4 regions of the Bacillus sp. Brlt_9 genome follow, and region 1 is predicted to be linked to each of the others. Evidence: predicted binding sites of a transcription regulator. Region 1 holds the regulator's gene; each other region holds the start of a gene.
What was found. Region 1 encodes Rex, which represses fermentation and respiration genes when NADH is low (regulators of the CRP and FNR family bind a similar motif). Its sites were predicted from a motif close to TTGTGAAATATTTCACAA; they were not measured.
Positions count from the first base shown of each region.

Region 2: VF726_RS06195 (L-lactate dehydrogenase) is a predicted target of Rex. The motif match lies at 3,313-3,330, and genes of this name have one in related genera.
Region 3: hcp (hydroxylamine reductase) is a predicted target of Rex. The motif match lies at 1,884-1,901, and genes of this name have one in related genera.
Region 4: VF726_RS03555 (TIGR04053 family radical SAM/SPASM domain-containing protein) is a predicted target of Rex. The motif match lies at 3,351-3,368, and genes of this name have one in related genera.

Region 1 is NZ_JAYJLO010000023.1:9,174-13,722, forward strand. Features, by position in the region: gene groL (chaperonin GroEL) at 1-724, opposite strand, end outside; gene groES (co-chaperone GroES) at 763-1,047, opposite strand; gene VF726_RS31140 (CPBP family intramembrane glutamic endopeptidase) at 1,449-2,195, shown strand; gene VF726_RS31145 (YdiK family protein) at 2,192-2,383, shown strand; gene VF726_RS31150 (redox-sensing transcriptional repressor Rex) at 2,413-3,042, opposite strand; gene VF726_RS31155 (ABC-F family ATP-binding cassette domain-containing protein) at 3,230-4,549, shown strand, end outside.
Region 2 is NZ_JAYJLO010000002.1:1,395-5,943, reverse strand. Features, by position in the region: gene VF726_RS06200 (S8 family serine peptidase) at 1-2,080, shown strand, start outside; gene VF726_RS06195 (L-lactate dehydrogenase) at 2,252-3,196, opposite strand; gene VF726_RS06190 (anti sigma factor C-terminal domain-containing protein) at 3,660-4,549, opposite strand, start outside.
Region 3 is NZ_JAYJLO010000004.1:416,397-420,945, reverse strand. Features, by position in the region: gene VF726_RS18665 (glycoside hydrolase family 25 protein) at 1-324, shown strand, start outside; gene bla2 (BcII family subclass B1 metallo-beta-lactamase) at 460-1,233, shown strand; gene hcp (hydroxylamine reductase) at 1,966-3,252, shown strand; gene VF726_RS18650 (PadR family transcriptional regulator) at 3,674-3,994, shown strand; gene VF726_RS18645 (DUF1048 domain-containing protein) at 4,070-4,411, shown strand.
Region 4 is NZ_JAYJLO010000001.1:681,072-685,620, reverse strand. Features, by position in the region: gene VF726_RS03570 (sensor histidine kinase) at 1-680, opposite strand, end outside; gene VF726_RS03565 (response regulator transcription factor) at 670-1,368, opposite strand; gene VF726_RS03560 (GNAT family N-acetyltransferase) at 1,511-2,041, shown strand; gene VF726_RS03555 (TIGR04053 family radical SAM/SPASM domain-containing protein) at 2,159-3,292, opposite strand; gene VF726_RS03550 (class I SAM-dependent methyltransferase) at 3,581-4,549, opposite strand, start outside.

The DNA.
Region 1 (4,549 bases):
CTTGTTGTACCACTTGCTCTAATACTGGTAAGATTTCTTGGATGTTAGAAATCTTTTTATCAGTAATTAAGATGTATGGGTTATCAAGAACCGCTTCCATTTTGTCAGAATCAGTAATCATGTAAGGAGATGCATATCCACGATCAAATTGCATACCTTCTACTACGTCTAATTCTGTTGTGAATCCTTTAGATTCTTCTAAAGTAATAACGCCGTCGTTACCAACGCGCTCCATTGCTTCAGCGATTAATTGACCTACTTCTTCGTCAGCTGCAGAAATAGCAGCTACTTGTGCGATAGAAGATTTACCTTCGATTGGTTTAGAAATCGTTTTTAATTCTTCAATTGCAGCAGTAACAGCTTTTTCGATACCTTTACGAAGACCCATTGGGTTCGCACCAGCTGTTACGTTTTTAAGACCTTCACGAATCATAGCTTGCGCTAATACAGTTGCAGTTGTTGTTCCGTCACCAGCTACATCATTTGTTTTGCTAGCAACTTCTGCTACTAATTTCGCACCCATGTTTTCGAATGCATCTTCTAATTCGATTTCTTTTGCGATTGTTACACCATCATTTGTAATAAGTGGTGAACCGAATTTTTTCTCAAGTACAACGTTACGACCTTTTGGTCCAAGCGTTACTTTTACTGCGTTTGCAAGAGTGTCGACACCGCGAAGCATCGAACGACGTGCTTCTTCACTAAATTTAATATCTTTTGCCATAATAATTGACCCCCTTGGATTTTTTAAGATTTATATAATTAACCGATAACTGCTAGAATGTCACTTTCACGTAAAATCAAGTAGTCAGTACCTTCGTATTTCACTTCAGTACCTGCATATTTTGAGAAGATGATAAGATCACCTGCTGCTACCTCTAAAGCAACACGCTCACCATTTTCAAGCACTCGACCAGTACCTACTGCAATAACTTTACCCTCTTGTGGTTTTTCTTTTGCAGTGTCTGGCAATACAATACCACTTGCTGTTTTTTCTTCTGCTTGAACAAGCTCAATTACAACGCGATCACCTAATGGCTTTAGCATGAACAATAACCTCCTCATTTTGTTATGTAAATTTTATTTATTAGCACTCAAGTCACCCGAGTGCTAACACACTTATAATAATAAATAATCTCAATTTCTTTTGCAAGTAAAAAAATCATAATTTTTTCGCAAATTCAGCTATACACTTTTCTATATAGAGTCTATCTTCTTCTACCTTTACCATATGAATCGTTGTTTCCACTACTCGTATGTTACAATATGAAAGGACACCCTAAGTTGTTTTCGCTACACACACAACTTTCTCCTGTCTTCTATTATAATTTCAAATAAGGATTTACGAAAAAAACATAATTTACGTGAGGTTTATATCGTAGGTAGCATATGTACATGTTATCCTACCTTATCTCATACACTAGAGTTAGAAAGGATGGTTAAACCATTTGAAAAAACAATATTGGTGGGTTATCGTTACATACATTTTAATGCAGTTATCATCCATTGCTGGATTACCGCTTCTCCTGAAAACTGGACTTTATGATAACAGGGGATTTACTAGGGAGGAGAAATTCCAACTCATAACTGGCCACTGGGCAATCATTAGCTTCTTTATTGCATTATGTATCGTACTTTGGTTACTTAGAACAGATATTCGTGACAGACGTTTAGATACAATGCGCTCTTCGGTTCCAGCTACGATCGGTTGGATTTTTATCGGGTTCTTCTTAGCATTTTTCTCGCAAAGTATTGCCGGTATGATAGAAATGCGTTTATTAGGAATTAAACCTGGATCTGAAAATACAGCAAGACTTATGGATATCGCAAGAACGACACCTTGGTTCCTTATTGTTATATCTATAATAGGACCTATTTTGGAAGAAATCGTATTTAGAAAAATTTTATTTGGTACACTTTATAAGAAGTTCAACTTCTTTATTGCTGCTATTATTAGTTCTCTCGTATTCGCAGCAATTCATTTTGATTTCACTCACTTATTGGTATACACTTCTATGGGACTCGTATTCGCCTTTTTATATGTAAAAACGAAGCGTATTATCGTCCCTATCGCAGCTCATGTTGCAATGAATACATTAGTTGCAGTTGCTCAAGTTTTAATGAGCAATGAACAAATTCAAGAAATGATTAAAGAAGCTGAAAAAATGCAAGGCTTTATCGGAGGATTTTTATGAGAAACTCACCATTGTTCATGGCTGCATTGTACTTCCTTCTAGGATGTATCTTTACCCGCTTCGCCATTACAAACGTAACAGATACAATTTGGAATATGTGGACAATACTATTTGCAGTTATGGCAACAATTGATTTTAATTTGGCACTTCGCCTTATCTTAGTTAAATTCACAAAGAAAAAACAATAATAAAACGCAGAGGAAGCGACCTCTGCGTTTTATTGTGGATAATTCTTCAAAAAGTAAACAAGTGTTTGTAACTCTACTGCTAAATCAATATGATGAATTCTTATATTGTCTGACACATTTAAGCGTGCTGGTGTGAAATTTAAAATACCATGCACACTAGTTTCAGCTAATCTATCTGCTACAGATTGTGCTACTGTAGCTGGTACTGTTAATATTGCCACTTGTATATCAGTTGATAGACGTTCTTCTAATTCATCTAAATGATATACAGGAATACCCCCGATTTCTGTTCCAACTTTCTCTTCACTAACGTCAAACGCCATTTCAATTTTTGTATTATTGTTTTTCGTGAAATTATAATGTAAGAAAGCGGTCCCTAAATTACCTACTCCAATAAGTGCTACACGTGTTATATCATCTTGGTCGAGTGTTTCACGGAAAAATGATAATAAATAATTTACGTTATATCCATATCCTTTTTTCCCTAACGCTCCAAAGTATGAGAAATCTCTTCGAATCGTTGCGGAATCAACTTTTACCGCTTCACTTAATTCGGCTGATGAAACACGTTGCTTACCAGATAGAGATAAATTTTGGATAAATCGATAGTATAGAGGCAATCTCTTAGCAGTGGCTTGTGGAATTTTCTGCTGATCCATATAACCTCTCCTCTCTTCCTATCTTTATTCATATGCTTTAATCAAATACAGAAGTTTAGCACTTATTAAATTCCTTGTATAATAGAAAGAAGAAGTATTCTCTCTGTATTTTAAACTATACACTATTTTTAGTATGATTGAGAAATATAAACATGGCAAAGTTAAGAAATTATTTGAGGTGAAAACATTGATTTTATTACAAGTAAACGCGCTTTCGAAATTATACGGTGCAGAAACGATTCTTGCAAACATAAAATTGGAAGTTCAAACGAAAGATCGTATCGCATTAGTCGGACGAAATGGAGCCGGAAAATCTACATTATTAAAAATAATAGCTGGTGAGTTATCTCATGATGGTGGCGAAATTATAAAACCGAAAGATGTCTCAATCGGATATTTAGCTCAAAATACCGGGTTAGAAACGTCTTTAACAATTTGGGATGAAATGTTAACCGTCTTTACACACTTGCAGCAAATGGAGACAAAACTTCGAAGGCTAGAGCAAGAGATGGGAAAAGAAGAAAACTTTTCAAACGAGGCTATATATGAACGATTATTAGCTGACTATGACCAATTACAATTAGATTATAAAGATCAAGGTGGCTATCAGTACGAAGCAGATATCCGTTCGATTTTAAGTGGTCTTGGCTTCCCAGTTGAAACGCACCAGACGACAATTTCCACATTAAGTGGTGGACAAAAAACACGATTAGCTCTCGGTAAATTATTATTAACGAAACCAGACTTACTTATTTTGGACGAGCCTACAAACCATTTAGATATCGAAACATTAACATGGCTTGAACAATATTTACAAGGCTATCCTGGCGCAATACTAATCGTTTCCCATGACCGTTATTTCTTAGATAAACTCGTTACACAAGTATATGAAATTTCGAATAAAGAAAGCAGACGATTTGTTGGTAACTACAGTAAATATTTAGATTTAAAATCAGCACTATACGAGCAAGAAATGAAACGTTATGAAAAACAACAAGATGAAATCGCTAAGCTTGAGGACTTCGTTCAAAAAAATATAGCTCGTGCATCTACAACAAAACGTGCGCAAAGCCGTCGTAAACAATTAGACCGTATGGAACTATTAACAAGACCATTAGGTGACTCTAAGTCGGCTTCCTTCCATTTCGATATCGAAAAACAAAGTGGAAATGATGTTTTACAAGTAAAGGATGCAACTATTGGCTATGATAAGGATCCGATTATTGAACATGTAACAATGCGCTTAACTCGTGGGGATAGTGTTGCTTTAGTTGGTCCAAATGGAATTGGGAAATCCACATTGTTGAAATCCATTGTGAATAAGTTACCACTATTACATGGTGATGTTTCTTTCGGATCCAATGTATCTATTGGTTATTATGATCAGGAACAAGCTAACTTAACATCTTCTAAGCGAGTTTTAAATGAATTATGGGATGAATATCCATTGCAGCCTGAAAAAGAAATTCGCACAATACTAGGTAATTTCTTATTCACAGGAGACGAT
Region 2 (4,549 bases), on a different contig from region 1:
AATTGAGCAAAAACGAAAAATTAAAATTGAAAATCGTAATAAACAAGAGAAGAAAGAATTTAAAACAGAAATTACTTACACACCAGCATCTTCTGCTATTAACGATGCTACAGCAAACGGTGTAAAAGTTTCTGCTCCAGAAACAATTACTCTTGATGCTGGAATGTCAGATGAAATTGAAGCAAAAATTAATGTTCCAGCCGGTGTAAAACAAGGCCGATATGAAGGATATATCCATATTACGAACACGAAAAATAAAGAAGAAACATATCAAATTCCGTTCTCTATTCGCGTATCAGAGCCTGGTATTGAAAATGCGATATTATCCAGAAAAGCAATTTCAACTGATACATCTAAATTTAATCCATACGGTGAATCATACGTTCACGGAGCATTCCAATTAAATAGCGAACTTGAAACATTAGATCTTATCGTGAAAGACTCAAAAACAAATAAAGCGCTCGGCTTCATCGGAACATTAAACACAAGCGGACTAAAAACGGATGTGTATTACTACTTAGATTCATTCTTTAACGGAAAAGTATATCCTTTTACAAATGATCCTGCAAAACCAATCGGTGATGAGAAAATCAACTTACCAGAAGGAGACTACACAATTGAGTTTGTCGGCTATGATAAAGCTGGAAAAGCACGTGTGAAAGGTGATTATGTCGTAATCGATAATACACCACCAGAAGTGAAATTAACTGGATTACAACCTGGTATTTATGAATTAAATGAAGAGGATTATACAGTAGAAGATGGTAAAAAGGCATTATGGATTAAAGGTAATGTGTACGATTCAAACGTTGACTACTTAAAAGGAAAAGGGTTAAACATTACGCAAGAAGCGAACGGAGTTATGTACTACGACTATTCCCCATACTTGCATAAGTTTTTACCTATTAATGCAAATGGTGACTTTAAAGTTGGCATTACTCCTGAATCCTTTAAAGTGGAAGGTCCAATGAATACAGGGGTATATATTTTCGATTATGCCACTGCAGGTCCTGATTATCCAAGCGGTGTAAATAACTATTGGTTTATCCCGCAAGGAGCTCAATATGCGAAAACTAGTTATGATAAAAAAGAAGTATACAAAAATGATGAACTTACTGTAACACTAAACGCGAAACACGTAAAACAGTTTGTTTCTGGGGAATTTAACGTGAAATTCCAAGAGAAAAACTTCAAATTTGCAAATGCGAAATTCAATCCTGCTTTTGAAAAACTCCTTTCTGAAAAAGGTGTAACCGCAAAAGTAAATGAACCGAAACTAGAAGAAGGTTCTGTTACAGTTGGCGGAGCTATTGATGACAAAAACTTTGCTGGATTAGATGGTGATTTCCCGTTCATTGATGTAACTTTCAAAGTAGCAAATGATGAATTTTATAAAGCAAGTGCTCAATTAGATTTACCAGTGTTCGCTTACTGGAAGCAAGGTGAATCAGAGCCAAATAGAATGCGTGTACTTCAAGATCAATCATTCTCAGTGATGTCATTAAACTCACTCGTAGAGGGTAATATTAAACCTGGTGCCTTCTTAAATGAACGTGGCTATTTAGATGAGAAATTCGATTATACAAAGCTTGGCGTAAAAGTATATGCGACTGATTCTTACCGTCATAAGTTTGAAGGCTCACTTGATAAATACGGTTACTTCAAGCTGAATGGACTCCCTGTTAATAAACGCGACTATAACTTATATGTAGAAGTACCAGGGCACTTAACAAGCCGCCTAACTACGAAACTAGGTACTGAAAAAGATGGTAAACTGCTCGGCCAATATTATTATGCACGCCCTGACGAAAACCTTGCCGGTGATGTAAATGGTGATAAAGTAATTGACATTAAAGATGCTGAAATTATCGCTAGCAACTACGGTAAAAAAGGACTCGCTGTAAAAGACGGTGACCTTAACAAAGACGGTATTGTCGACGAAAAAGATATTCGCTTCGTTGAAAAGAACTTCTTGAAGAAAGGTCCTGATGCATCTAAATCACAAACACCGGTTGAAAAATCAAAAAGCGGTACACTGGCAGATATTTTAAAGAAATTAGGATTAACGCCTAAAAAATAATCATAAAGAGCACTCTATATAAAATAGAGTGCTCTTTTCTATAAACGACCCTGATCCAGCAAAAGGGGTATATTGGGGATATACAAGGGAAACCGGAAAAGGAATTTATATTAAATTATATGAATTCAGAGGTAGGAAGCAGTTTCCCGCCTCTGAATGATTTAGCCATTATTATAGTACTGGTGCCATTGTTTCTTTTAATACTTTTACAGAATGAGCGAATTTCGCTTTTTCTTCTTCATTTAACTCAAGTTCTACGATTTCACGTACACCTTGGCGGTTAATAACAGCTGGAACACCTACGTAAGCATCTTTCTCACCATATTGACCTTCAAGGTATGCAGATACAGTTAATACGCTGTTCTCGTTGCTTAAGATTGCTTTAGTTACACGAAGTAGTGACATACCGATTCCGTAGTAAGTTGCACCTTTACGTTCGATGATATGATAAGCTGCATCGCGTACATTTTCGAAGATTTTATCTAAGTCTTCTTGTTTGTACTGCTCGTTGTTAGCTAAAATTGTTTCAAGTTTTTGTACACCTACAGTAGCGTGGCTCCATACTGGAAGTTCAGTGTCACCGTGTTCACCAACGATGTAAGCATGAACGTTACGTGGATCTACATCTAAGTAGTCACCTAACATGTAACGGAAACGAGCAGAGTCTAAAGTAGTACCAGAACCGATTACGCGCTCTTTTGGTAAACCAGATTCTTTCCAAGTTACGTAAGTTAGAATATCAACCGGGTTTGTTGCGATTAAGAAGATTCCATCGAATCCGCTATCCATAATACCGCGAACGATTTGTTTAAAGATCTTTGTATTTTTCTCAACTAAATCTAAACGAGTTTCACCTGGCTTTTGTGGTAATCCAGCAGTGATAACAACTAAATCTGCATCTTTACAATCTGCATAGCTACCGCTCCAAACTTTTGTTGCTGCTGGAGAGAATGGTACCGCATGACTTAAGTCCATTGCTTCTCCTTCTGCTTTTGCTTCATTAACATCTACTAGTACGAATTCTTCAGCTACACCTTGGTTGATCATTGAGTAAGCGTAACTACAACCTACAGCTCCTGTTCCTACTAATACTACACGATTGATACCTTTTTTCATGTTAATTTCCCCTCTCTATTGTTCACATATATTTTTTTATGATTGTTTAAGTAATTAATTAAAATACTAATTTAATGTTGTTTAACTTCTTTACATTCATATTGTAGCACGTATTATTGTGAATTACTTCACAAATTATGACCTAATTGTGAACTTTTTCACATAGAGTGTAAAGTTATTGGAATAGGTGTGAAATCCATTTCAATGGAGGCGTTTTCTTTAGATTGTGAACGGGATTTTCTTATGTTTCTGTCGGTAAGTGAAATTATATCGGCGATTTTTAGAATATATCGACTGTAACTCCAAATATATCAGCGATTATTGAAATTTATCGACCGTAACTCAAATTATATCGGCGATTTTTGCAATATATCGACTAACCGACAAAACCCGACAATAATGACAACATAAAAAAGCTGTCTCCGGTAGATCACCTCTACTTAGAGACAGCTTCTTCTATATATTATTTGTTTTCCGCGGTAGCTCCTAACACAGCAGCCTTTACGTAATTTTGACCATTTAACTTCTGTAAATCCGCAGCGGTTCCTGTTACAACTACTCCAATAACTTTTACATCTTCCTCGCTTGGCTTTGTTTTCTTCCCTCTTAGGTAATCATATATACGTTTATATTCCTCATAATACTTTCCCTTTTGCTCAATGCCATTTTGAATTGCTAAAAGAAAATCTTTTTCTGTTCCATTTCCAAATTCAATATCACCTTGTTTTGCTTTAAAGCCGTACACATTATAAGCACTTTCGGTCATATCATCAATAGAATATGATTTTTTATCATCATACGTATCTACCCAATACCAAACAGGATGAATCCCTTCTGGTAGTATCTTTTTTATTTCAGACACCTTATGTGGTTTATCAAAAGATATAGCCAATTCAGCTACTTTATTTTCACCCTTCACTTTCTCTATATCATTTATATAACTATTATATGAAGCAAATGGAAGATAAAACTGCATCTCTCTTTCCATCGTTTGATTATTATACAATTCACTTGTTTTATTAATACGTTCATTTCCCACTACAACATTATCTGCTATTGTTAATGGGTTTACATTCGATAATCGGTGGAATGTATTCCAAACTTTATACTCATACACTTCATCTTCCCACTTAACAGGTTTCCCCTCAATAACTTTATACGTTTTATACTCTACTGTGCTTTTAAATAAACCGTTTGAAGTAATTGCTACGCCTCTTTCCGTATTAGGCCTTGTAATGTGTCTTATCATATTTACGTCACGATCCATAGCTAGATAAGCTCTATTATTCAATTGTGAAATTCCTATAATAGAACCGAAGAATAAAACAATAAAAAGTGCAATTGAAATTACGA
Region 3 (4,549 bases), on a different contig from region 1:
GATAATCCGCCTAAGCGTGAAGATGTTGTGAAAGAGTTGTCGGTCATGGTTGAATTGCTAGAAAAACATTACAGTAAGAAAGTAATATTGTATGCAACTCAAGAGGCATATGATTTGTATATAAAGGATGCGTATCCCCAATGTGATATATGGATTCGTAGTGTCTTTACAAAACCGAGTTTATCTGATGAGAGAAAATGGACGTTTTGGCAATACACGAATCGCGGGAGATTAAATGGTTATAATGGAAAAGAAAAGTATATTGATTTGAATGTATTTTATGGGAATGAGGAAGAGTTTGAGAATTATGGGATAAAAGATTAAGTTTTAAAGCGTACAAAATTTGTGCGCTTTTTAATAATGTTATGAAAAATATGTAAGAAAAGATGGAACAAACATTTGAGATGAATTGTCTAATATAGGTAATAACTATTTTGTTTGAAAGAAAGGGTTGAGAGAATGAAAAAGAGTACGTTATTAAAAGTAGGGGTATGTGTAAGTTTATTAGGATTAACTCAATTTGGTAGTACAATTTCTTCTGTACAAGCGGAACAAAAGCTAGAGCAAAAAGTAATAAAAAATGAGGCAGGAACTATTTCAATTTCGAAGTTAAACAAAAATGTATGGGTTCATACTGAGCTAGGTTATTTTAACGGAGAAGCAGTTCCTTCGAACGGACTAGTTCTTATTACTTCTAAAGGGTTAGTACTTGTCGATTCTTCTTGGGATGATAAGTTAACGAAGGAATTAATAGATTTGGTAGAAGAGAAATTTAAGAAACACGTAACAGATGTCATTATTACACATGCGCACGCTGATCGAATTGGCGGAATAAAAACGCTGAAAGAAAGAGGCATAAAAGCGCATAGTACGGAATTGACTGCAGAACTAGCAAAGAAAAATGGATATGAAGAACCGCTTGGAGACTTACAAACCATTACGAATTTGAAGTTTGGAAATATGAAAGTAGAAACGTTTTATCCAGGGAAAGGGCATACAGAAGATAATATTGTCGTATGGTTACCTCAATACAACATTTTAGCTGGAGGCTGTTTAGTGAAATCTGCGGAAGCTAAAGATTTAGGAAACGTTGCTGATGCCTATGTAAATGAATGGTCCACATCGATTGAAAATGTGCTGAAGCGATATGGAAATATAAATTCAGTAGTGCCTGGTCATGGGGGATTAGGGGACAGAGGATTACTTTTACATACATTGAATTTGTTGAAATAAAAAATTATGGGACTAAAAAAACGAGGAGAAACAATTTTCTCCTCGCTTTCTACTAACTATATTTAAATGCGAAGTAAGCATACGTTACTGAGATTTTAATTCCAAGTATACAAATACCAGTACCGTCATAATTGCTATAACAACGTAAGTAGCATCAAGCATTATAAGTGTTTTTAAAGTTTCAGTCATCCCAATTCACCCCTGGTATAAAAATATAACATGATCTCTTATTAATCAGATAAGAGATCATAAAGATAACAATGTACATGAAATATATTAAGTAGATTCCATATAAATATATCATATAAATAATATAAACAATGTTAAGATAGTGTAAATTTATTGTAAATAAAGTGATTTTTCATAAAATCTTTAATCAAAAAATTGATAGTTCTTCAAAATGAAAAAAAGCTATTCTTTCAGTTGAATAATAAAAAGAAAGAATAGCTTTTTTGTATGTCTATTTCTGTTAACTTTCTAGTTTATAGTAAGAAATTTTCATTTCGTACTATAAACTAGAAAGTTAAATATGTGATTCAGTAATTGTACAGATATTTGAAAACCTGAACAATATGATTATGTAATGTTTTTTGAGTGTCAATAAAAATATTATGTCAACGATGTGAACTGTCACAAATTTATATATATTATTGTGATTGATATCACATCCTTTTATCTCACCAGATATTATGCTTAGTTTGTAAGGAATGATTGGGAGAGGGTGGGATAATCATGTTTTGTTATCAATGTGAACAAACGCCAACAGGCGGATGTAAAGTAATCGGTGTTTGCGGTAAAAATGAAACAATAGCAAGTTTACAAGATACGATTGTGTTTGGGTTAAAAGGAATTGCGGCTTATCGTACGCATGCTGCTCAGCTAGGGTACACTGATGCTTTTGTAGATGCTACAACGCAAGAAGCACTGTATATGACACTAACCAATTCTAACTTTAATGAAAAAGAACATATTGATATGGCTATGAAAGTAGGGAAATCGGCTTTACGCGTAATGGAGTTGTTAGATGAGGCGCATACGAATCACTTTGGTGTTCCAGAGCCTGTTCAAATTACACAAAACCATGTAGAAGGTAAAGCAATTGTAGTTACTGGTCATAATTTATTTGCGTTAGAAGAACTATTAAAACAAACAGAAGGAAAAGAAATTAATATTTATACGCATTCTGAAATGTTGCCAGCACACGGGTATCCGCAGCTGAAAAAATATAAGCATTTAAAAGGAAACATCGGTAAGGCATGGTATGATCAACGACGTCTTTTCGAAAAATTTACAGGTGCCATATTAGCGACAACGAACTGTGTTATGCCAATTAAAGGGTCATACTCTGATCGATTCTTTTCATATGATATTGCAGGTTTAGAAGGTGTACAAAAAATTGAAAATGATGATTTCACGCCGTTGATTGAAAAAGCGGTAGAACTTCCAGAAGTACATATGGATTCGGATGAACAGTTAGTAACAGGGTTTCATCATAATACAGTATTATCATTAGCTCCAGAAATTATTGAGGCAGTAAAAGAAGGAAAGATTAAGCGTTTCTTTGTCATCGCAGGTTGTGATGCACCAGGAAAAGGCGGAGAATATTATCGTGAATTAGCAACGTCACTTCCGCCAGAAACAGTTATTTTAACGACTTCTTGCGGGAAATTCCGCTTTAATGATGTGGATTACGGTGTTGTACCTGGTACAGAGATTCCGCGTTATATTGATTTAGGACAATGTAATAATTCAATTTCTACAGTGAAAATAGCAGCCGCTTTAGCAGATGCTTTTCAATGTGAAGTGAACGAATTGCCAGTTAGTATTGTCCTGTCATGGTTTGAACAAAAAGCGGTTGCCATTTTACTTGGACTATTTAGTCTGGGTATTCAAGATATTCGTATCGGTCCAAAGGCGCCTGAATTTATTTCACCTGGCGTACTTGATGTTTTACAAGAAACATTCGGTTTAAAACTGATTACAAATGCAGCGGAAGATATGGAAATGATGTTATCGTAACAAAAGAATGATCTGTCTTATTCAGAAGAAGAGCTAGCCTATAGTGCCTCAAAACAAAAATGTAGAATTTTTGTTTGGGGTATTTTCTTTTCTTAGCGGGGTGGATAATAGTGGATTTTAGAAAAATATAAAAATCGAGTTGACATTTACAACTACTTAGTCATACAATGTAGTTGTAATAGGTAATACTGAGTAGTGTTGTTTCTCAAAATATTTTCAGTAAACGATAGGTAATAGTGGATTTTAGAAAAATTTTGAAAATTAGTTGACATTCACCGCTACTTAGTCATACAATGTAGTTGTAATAAGTAATACTGAATAGTGTGATTTTAATCAAAAGCTATTCAGTAAAAATTCGCCTTAGTACTCTGTGATACTGAATATAAGTCAGACAGAATAGGGGGTAAAGGAGGATCATAACATGGAAAATTTAACTGAAATGCTGAAAGGTTCACTGGAAGGGTGTGTGCTGGAAATCATTAGCCGCCGAGAAACGTATGGCTATGAGATTACCCGCCACCTGAATGATCTTGGGTTTACCGAAGTTGTGGAAGGGACGGTTTATACTATCCTCGTACGATTAGAAAAGAAAAAGCTTGTGAATATTGAAAAGAAACCATCAGATATGGGGCCGCCTCGTAAGTTTTATTCATTAAATGAGGATGGCCGTCAGGAGCTTGAACTGTTTTGGAAAAAATGGGATTTTGTATCTTCAAAAATTAACGTCTTGAAGTCAAACTAGCCTCATAATATAAAATGTTCCGGCTCATATTTGGAGAGTTTCTTGTACTGCTTTATAAAAAAGGAGGAAAATAAGATGTTGGAAATATTTAAAAAATTAATTGGTGATAAAAAAGAGTACAAAATGATGATGGCACGTGTTGCAGCACTACCGGAAGACTATCAGTTTGTGTTTAAGAAAATCCAAAACTACATGTGGAATTTTTCGGCTGGAAACGGGATGGATATGTTACACATACAGTATGAATTAATCGATTTGTTTGAAAATGGTGCAGCAGAAGGCAGACAAGTGCTTGACATTACTGGGGAGGACGTAGCATCCTTTGCTGATGAACTAGTAGCAAACGCTAAAACATATGTCTCTAAGTATCGTGAAGATTTGAATGAAAGCATCATGAAGAAATTGAGAAAAAAATAAATGTAATACGTAATATCGACTGATTAGCTGGTTACAAATGTGAACTGCCGCCATCGCTACTCAGTTATATTTTTAAACCACTACTAAGTAATACGGATTATCAGTGATACTAAATAGAGGGTATAGGTAACCTATTTT
Region 4 (4,549 bases), on a different contig from region 1:
TTGGCATCATCTAGTTGTGGTACAAAATCAATCATGATTTGTTCAATGAACGCTTTCATATTTACTACACTTGTATGTAATTCAATCTCCCTATAATTTATTTGACAATATTCTAATAAATCATCTACTTGATTTTTTAATTCATAACTTTTTCGCTTTAATATACTTACATACTGTTCACATTCTTCTTTATTTGAATGAAGCTGATTTCCTAACAGGTCTGCGTAACCGATTAGAGATGTTACAGGTGTTCGTAAGTCATGAGAAATATTGCTAATCATTTCATTTTTCGTTTCCTGCGATTTTTTTTCATTTTCGATAGACTCTTTTAAACTTTTAGCCATTCTATTAACATTCGCTGCTAATTCACCAATCTCGTCATTTTTTGAAATAGGTATATGTATTTCCAAATTACCACTACTTATTTCCTTCACACTCTTGTTAATTTCAGATAATCTTTTCATCATTGTTTTTGTCATGAATGCAAAGTATATTGTAGTAAAAGTTAAAAAAGCTATTATATATAAAAGTGAATATTTTTCCTCTAATCCGGTAACTTGACTATATATATTTCCAACTACAATTTGAAACGTTATTATACTTACAGTTGCTAGCAAAATACTGCATATGAATGCACTAAAAAACTTAGCTCTAATGCCTTGTAATGATTTAATCTTCAATTTTATATCCGACTCCCCAAACATTTTGAATAAACTTCGGCTCTTTTGGATTCTCTTCAATTTTATTTCTTAATCTTGCAATATGAACCATTACTGTATTATTACTTTCATAGGCTCTTTCTTTCCAAACGCTCTCATATATTTCTTCAATAGTAAACACACGATTCTTTGCAGCGGCCATTAAGAACAAAATATCATATTCAGTTCTCGTAAGATTGATTGTTTCTCCATATAACATTACTGTTCTAGACAGTTCATCTATTTCTAAACCTCTAATGTTTATTTTCTTTTCTATTTCTTGGGCAGCATTTTGATTGAAATATGTATACCTTCTTAATTGAGCTTTCACTCTCGCTATAAATTCAATTGTACTGAACGGCTTCACAATATAATCATCTGCTCCAGTACTAAATCCTATTACTTTATCTACATCCGATGATTTTGCGCTTAAAAACATAATGGGTAAACTATGTTTCTCTCTAATCCTTCTACACAATTCTATTCCATCCATTTGTGGCATCATAATATCCAAAATAGCAAGTTGAATACTGTTATTATTTATTATTTTTAAAGCCTCTTCTCCATTATGAGCACTAAAAACTTTAAAACCTTCTTGCATTAAATTCACGTTGACAAATCGAACAATATCTTGATCATCATCTACAATTAAAATTGAGTTTTTCTCCATATACAAACCTCTTTTTGAAATATATTCCACAATCAATTTTATCACAAATCCAAACCGTACTTACCTCTTGAATAATCTTTATTTTCAGTCTAAATTATACAATAACAACACATTCTAGTTTCAGAAGAAATGGAGTGAAAGCATGTTTCCTATATTGAAAACCGAGCGACTCATTTTACGAGAACTTACCGAAGGAGATGCACCGAGTATACTACAATGCTTTTCTAATACTGACGTACTGCGCTATTATGGTCAAAAACCATTACAGGATGTTGATCAAGTGAAACAAGTCATTCATAACTTTAAGCTCAGTTACAATGCAAGAAGCGGTATAAAATGGGGAATCGAATTAAAAAACAAGAAAGAACTCATTGGAACAATTGGGTTTCATGATTGGTCTTCTGAGCATAAACGAGCCAATATCAGTTATGCCTTTCTCCCTGAACACTGGGGAAATGGATATGCGACTGAAGCGGTTTCTGACGTTATATTATACGGTTTCCACACACTTCATCTAAAACGGATCGGGGCAATTGTCTTTCTTGAAAATGAAGCTTCCAATAAAGTACTATTAAAATTAGGGTTTGAAAAAGAAGGCGTTCTAAGAAATTATATGTATCAAGATGATATCCCATATGATACGAATTTTTATTCTTTATTAAAATCGGTTTAATAGAATACATGTGTAAAAAACTTGTTTCAGTACAACAGTTATAGGTAGCGAATTTTTAATGAAGGATGCGAAGTACTATACATTATAAAACATTAAAAAAGGGCTATGAGTAAGCTTTTACTCATAGCCCTTTTTTATGTTCTTTTTCTGTTTTCGCAATGCTTTTGGTACGTATACGCAGAAAGGCTCACTTTCCATATAATCCCCCGTCATTGCATATGCTCTAGAACGAGATCCCCCACAAACATATCGAAACTCACAAACACCACACTTTCCCTTATACTTGTCAGGATTACGAAGATTTTGAAAAACAGGGGAGTTTCGATAGGTTTCAGCTAGCGAATTTGTTCTAATATTCCCGGTTTTAATCGGCAATAACCCACTTGGATATACATCTCCAATATGAGAAATAAATACAAAACCGTTTCCATCATTCACCCCTTTTGGAGCACGCCCAAGCCCATTAACTCGCCCCGTCATCCCACTCATCAATACATCCTGATATTGAATGACCTGTTTTTCCTTTTTATGTTCTTTCATTTTTTCTTGGATCACAACACGTCTATAGTGCTGACCAGCTGTTGTTTTAATATCAAAAGAAACCTTTTTACTAAGTTGATATAGCCAACGGAATACCCTTTCATGTTGAGCTGGTGAAATCATATCTTTTTCCTTCCCTCGCCCTATTGGAACTAAGAAAAATATACTCCAGAGTACACATTCTAATTCTTCTATTAACACTGCCATCTCTTCAAGTACATCCACATTATAATTAGAAACAACAGTATTAATTTGAATAGGAATTTTTAATTCATGCAAATAACGAATCGCATTCATCGTTAATTGAAATGACCCTTCTGTCCCTCTAAAATGATCGTGTATTTCAGCTGTTGGTCCATCTAAACTAAATGCCCATCTAGCAAGTCCTACTTCTTTTGCTTTTTGAATCGTTTCTTTCGTAACGTTCGGGGTGGCACTTGGTGTCATAGATACTCGAACACCTTTTTTCACTGCATATTCCGCAATATCATATACATCTGGACGCATTAATGGATCTCCACCAGTAAATACAAGCATTGGATTTTCCATTTCATATATATCATCAATTAGTTTCTTTCCTTCTTCAAATGTTAGCTCTAGAGGATGACGATGATACTGTGCTTCCGCACGACAATGCAAACATTTTAATTGACATGCTCTTGTCAACTCCCATATTACAATAAATGGATTATTATTAAAATCAAGATTCATCAATATTAACCCTCCCATCAATTGATATTCTAATTGTAAAGTTATATATGTATTTATGGTGTGAGATGTATCACAAATCATTCTCTTCCTACTCTACTGTTGATCTAATGTTTCTACCTTCCTCTTCACCAATTACAGAATCTCTTTTTTTAATATAAATACCCCTTTAGACTAAATTATCTAAAGGGGCAAAACTACACAACTTTTTATTAACATCTCTGCTTTCTTCAATTCATCAAATTTAAATTAAGTTTTTTTAAATAGTATTTTTAAAGTCTTTCAACATCATTACCTCTTTTCTAAAACCATAAAGAACGTACTATCTGGTAGCGCAACAGCATTCCCAGACTCATCTGTAAACTCGATTTTCTCGCTAAGATGGTTTGTATATCCATCCTGCAAATAGTTCATAGCTTGAACGATATTTACTTTATCTCCAAAGATACCCTTTACGAAGTCCTTATAGTCGTTTGGCGTAAAAATTCCAAACTGCTCCTGCACTTCATGAACAAAGGAATCCTCGCCCCAAGTATACGTATATAAGAACTCCATTGCATCATTAACAGGCATTTTGACTGTATTGTCTGCAAGTACCTCATACTGGATTATACGCCCCTTAAATTCTTGGACATACTGCTCTAAGAACTTCATTCCGCCTGCATCTTTAAAACGAATCACCCGCATTAACCTTTTATCTTCGGTCATGATGCCATCACGAATGATAATACGGCCTCCTGGCTTTAACACCTCATAAGCACTCTGCAGCCCCTTTTTAATTACTTCATGATTAAATTTCCTACCTTCATACTCGATATAAGAGAACAGCTCATGAAGGATAGAAGAATATACAATCGTATCAACCGATTCTTTTTCAAATGAGCTGCTTAAATTGATTGCATCCCCTTTAATGACGTTCCAAGAACGCCCCTCGTTCTGCTTCTTCTTTTTCAACGTATCAATCACGTTTTCGGAAATATCGATACCGTAGATTCGTTTATCCTCGGTCTCTTCTTCAATCATGTCTAGCATGACACCACCACCGGCTCCGACATCTACAATCATATCTCCCTTTATATAATCAAGAATAATTCGTTTATCATCAGCCGAGCTATTCATATGCTCCAGATACACTTCTTCGTTATGGAATCTATCATATGCATCCTTTCGTAACCCGAAGAAATCAAACAGCAGCACATTTGCCCGAGCATGCATCATATCTATCTTTTCTGCCTCTACACAGAAGGTAATTAACGCCTC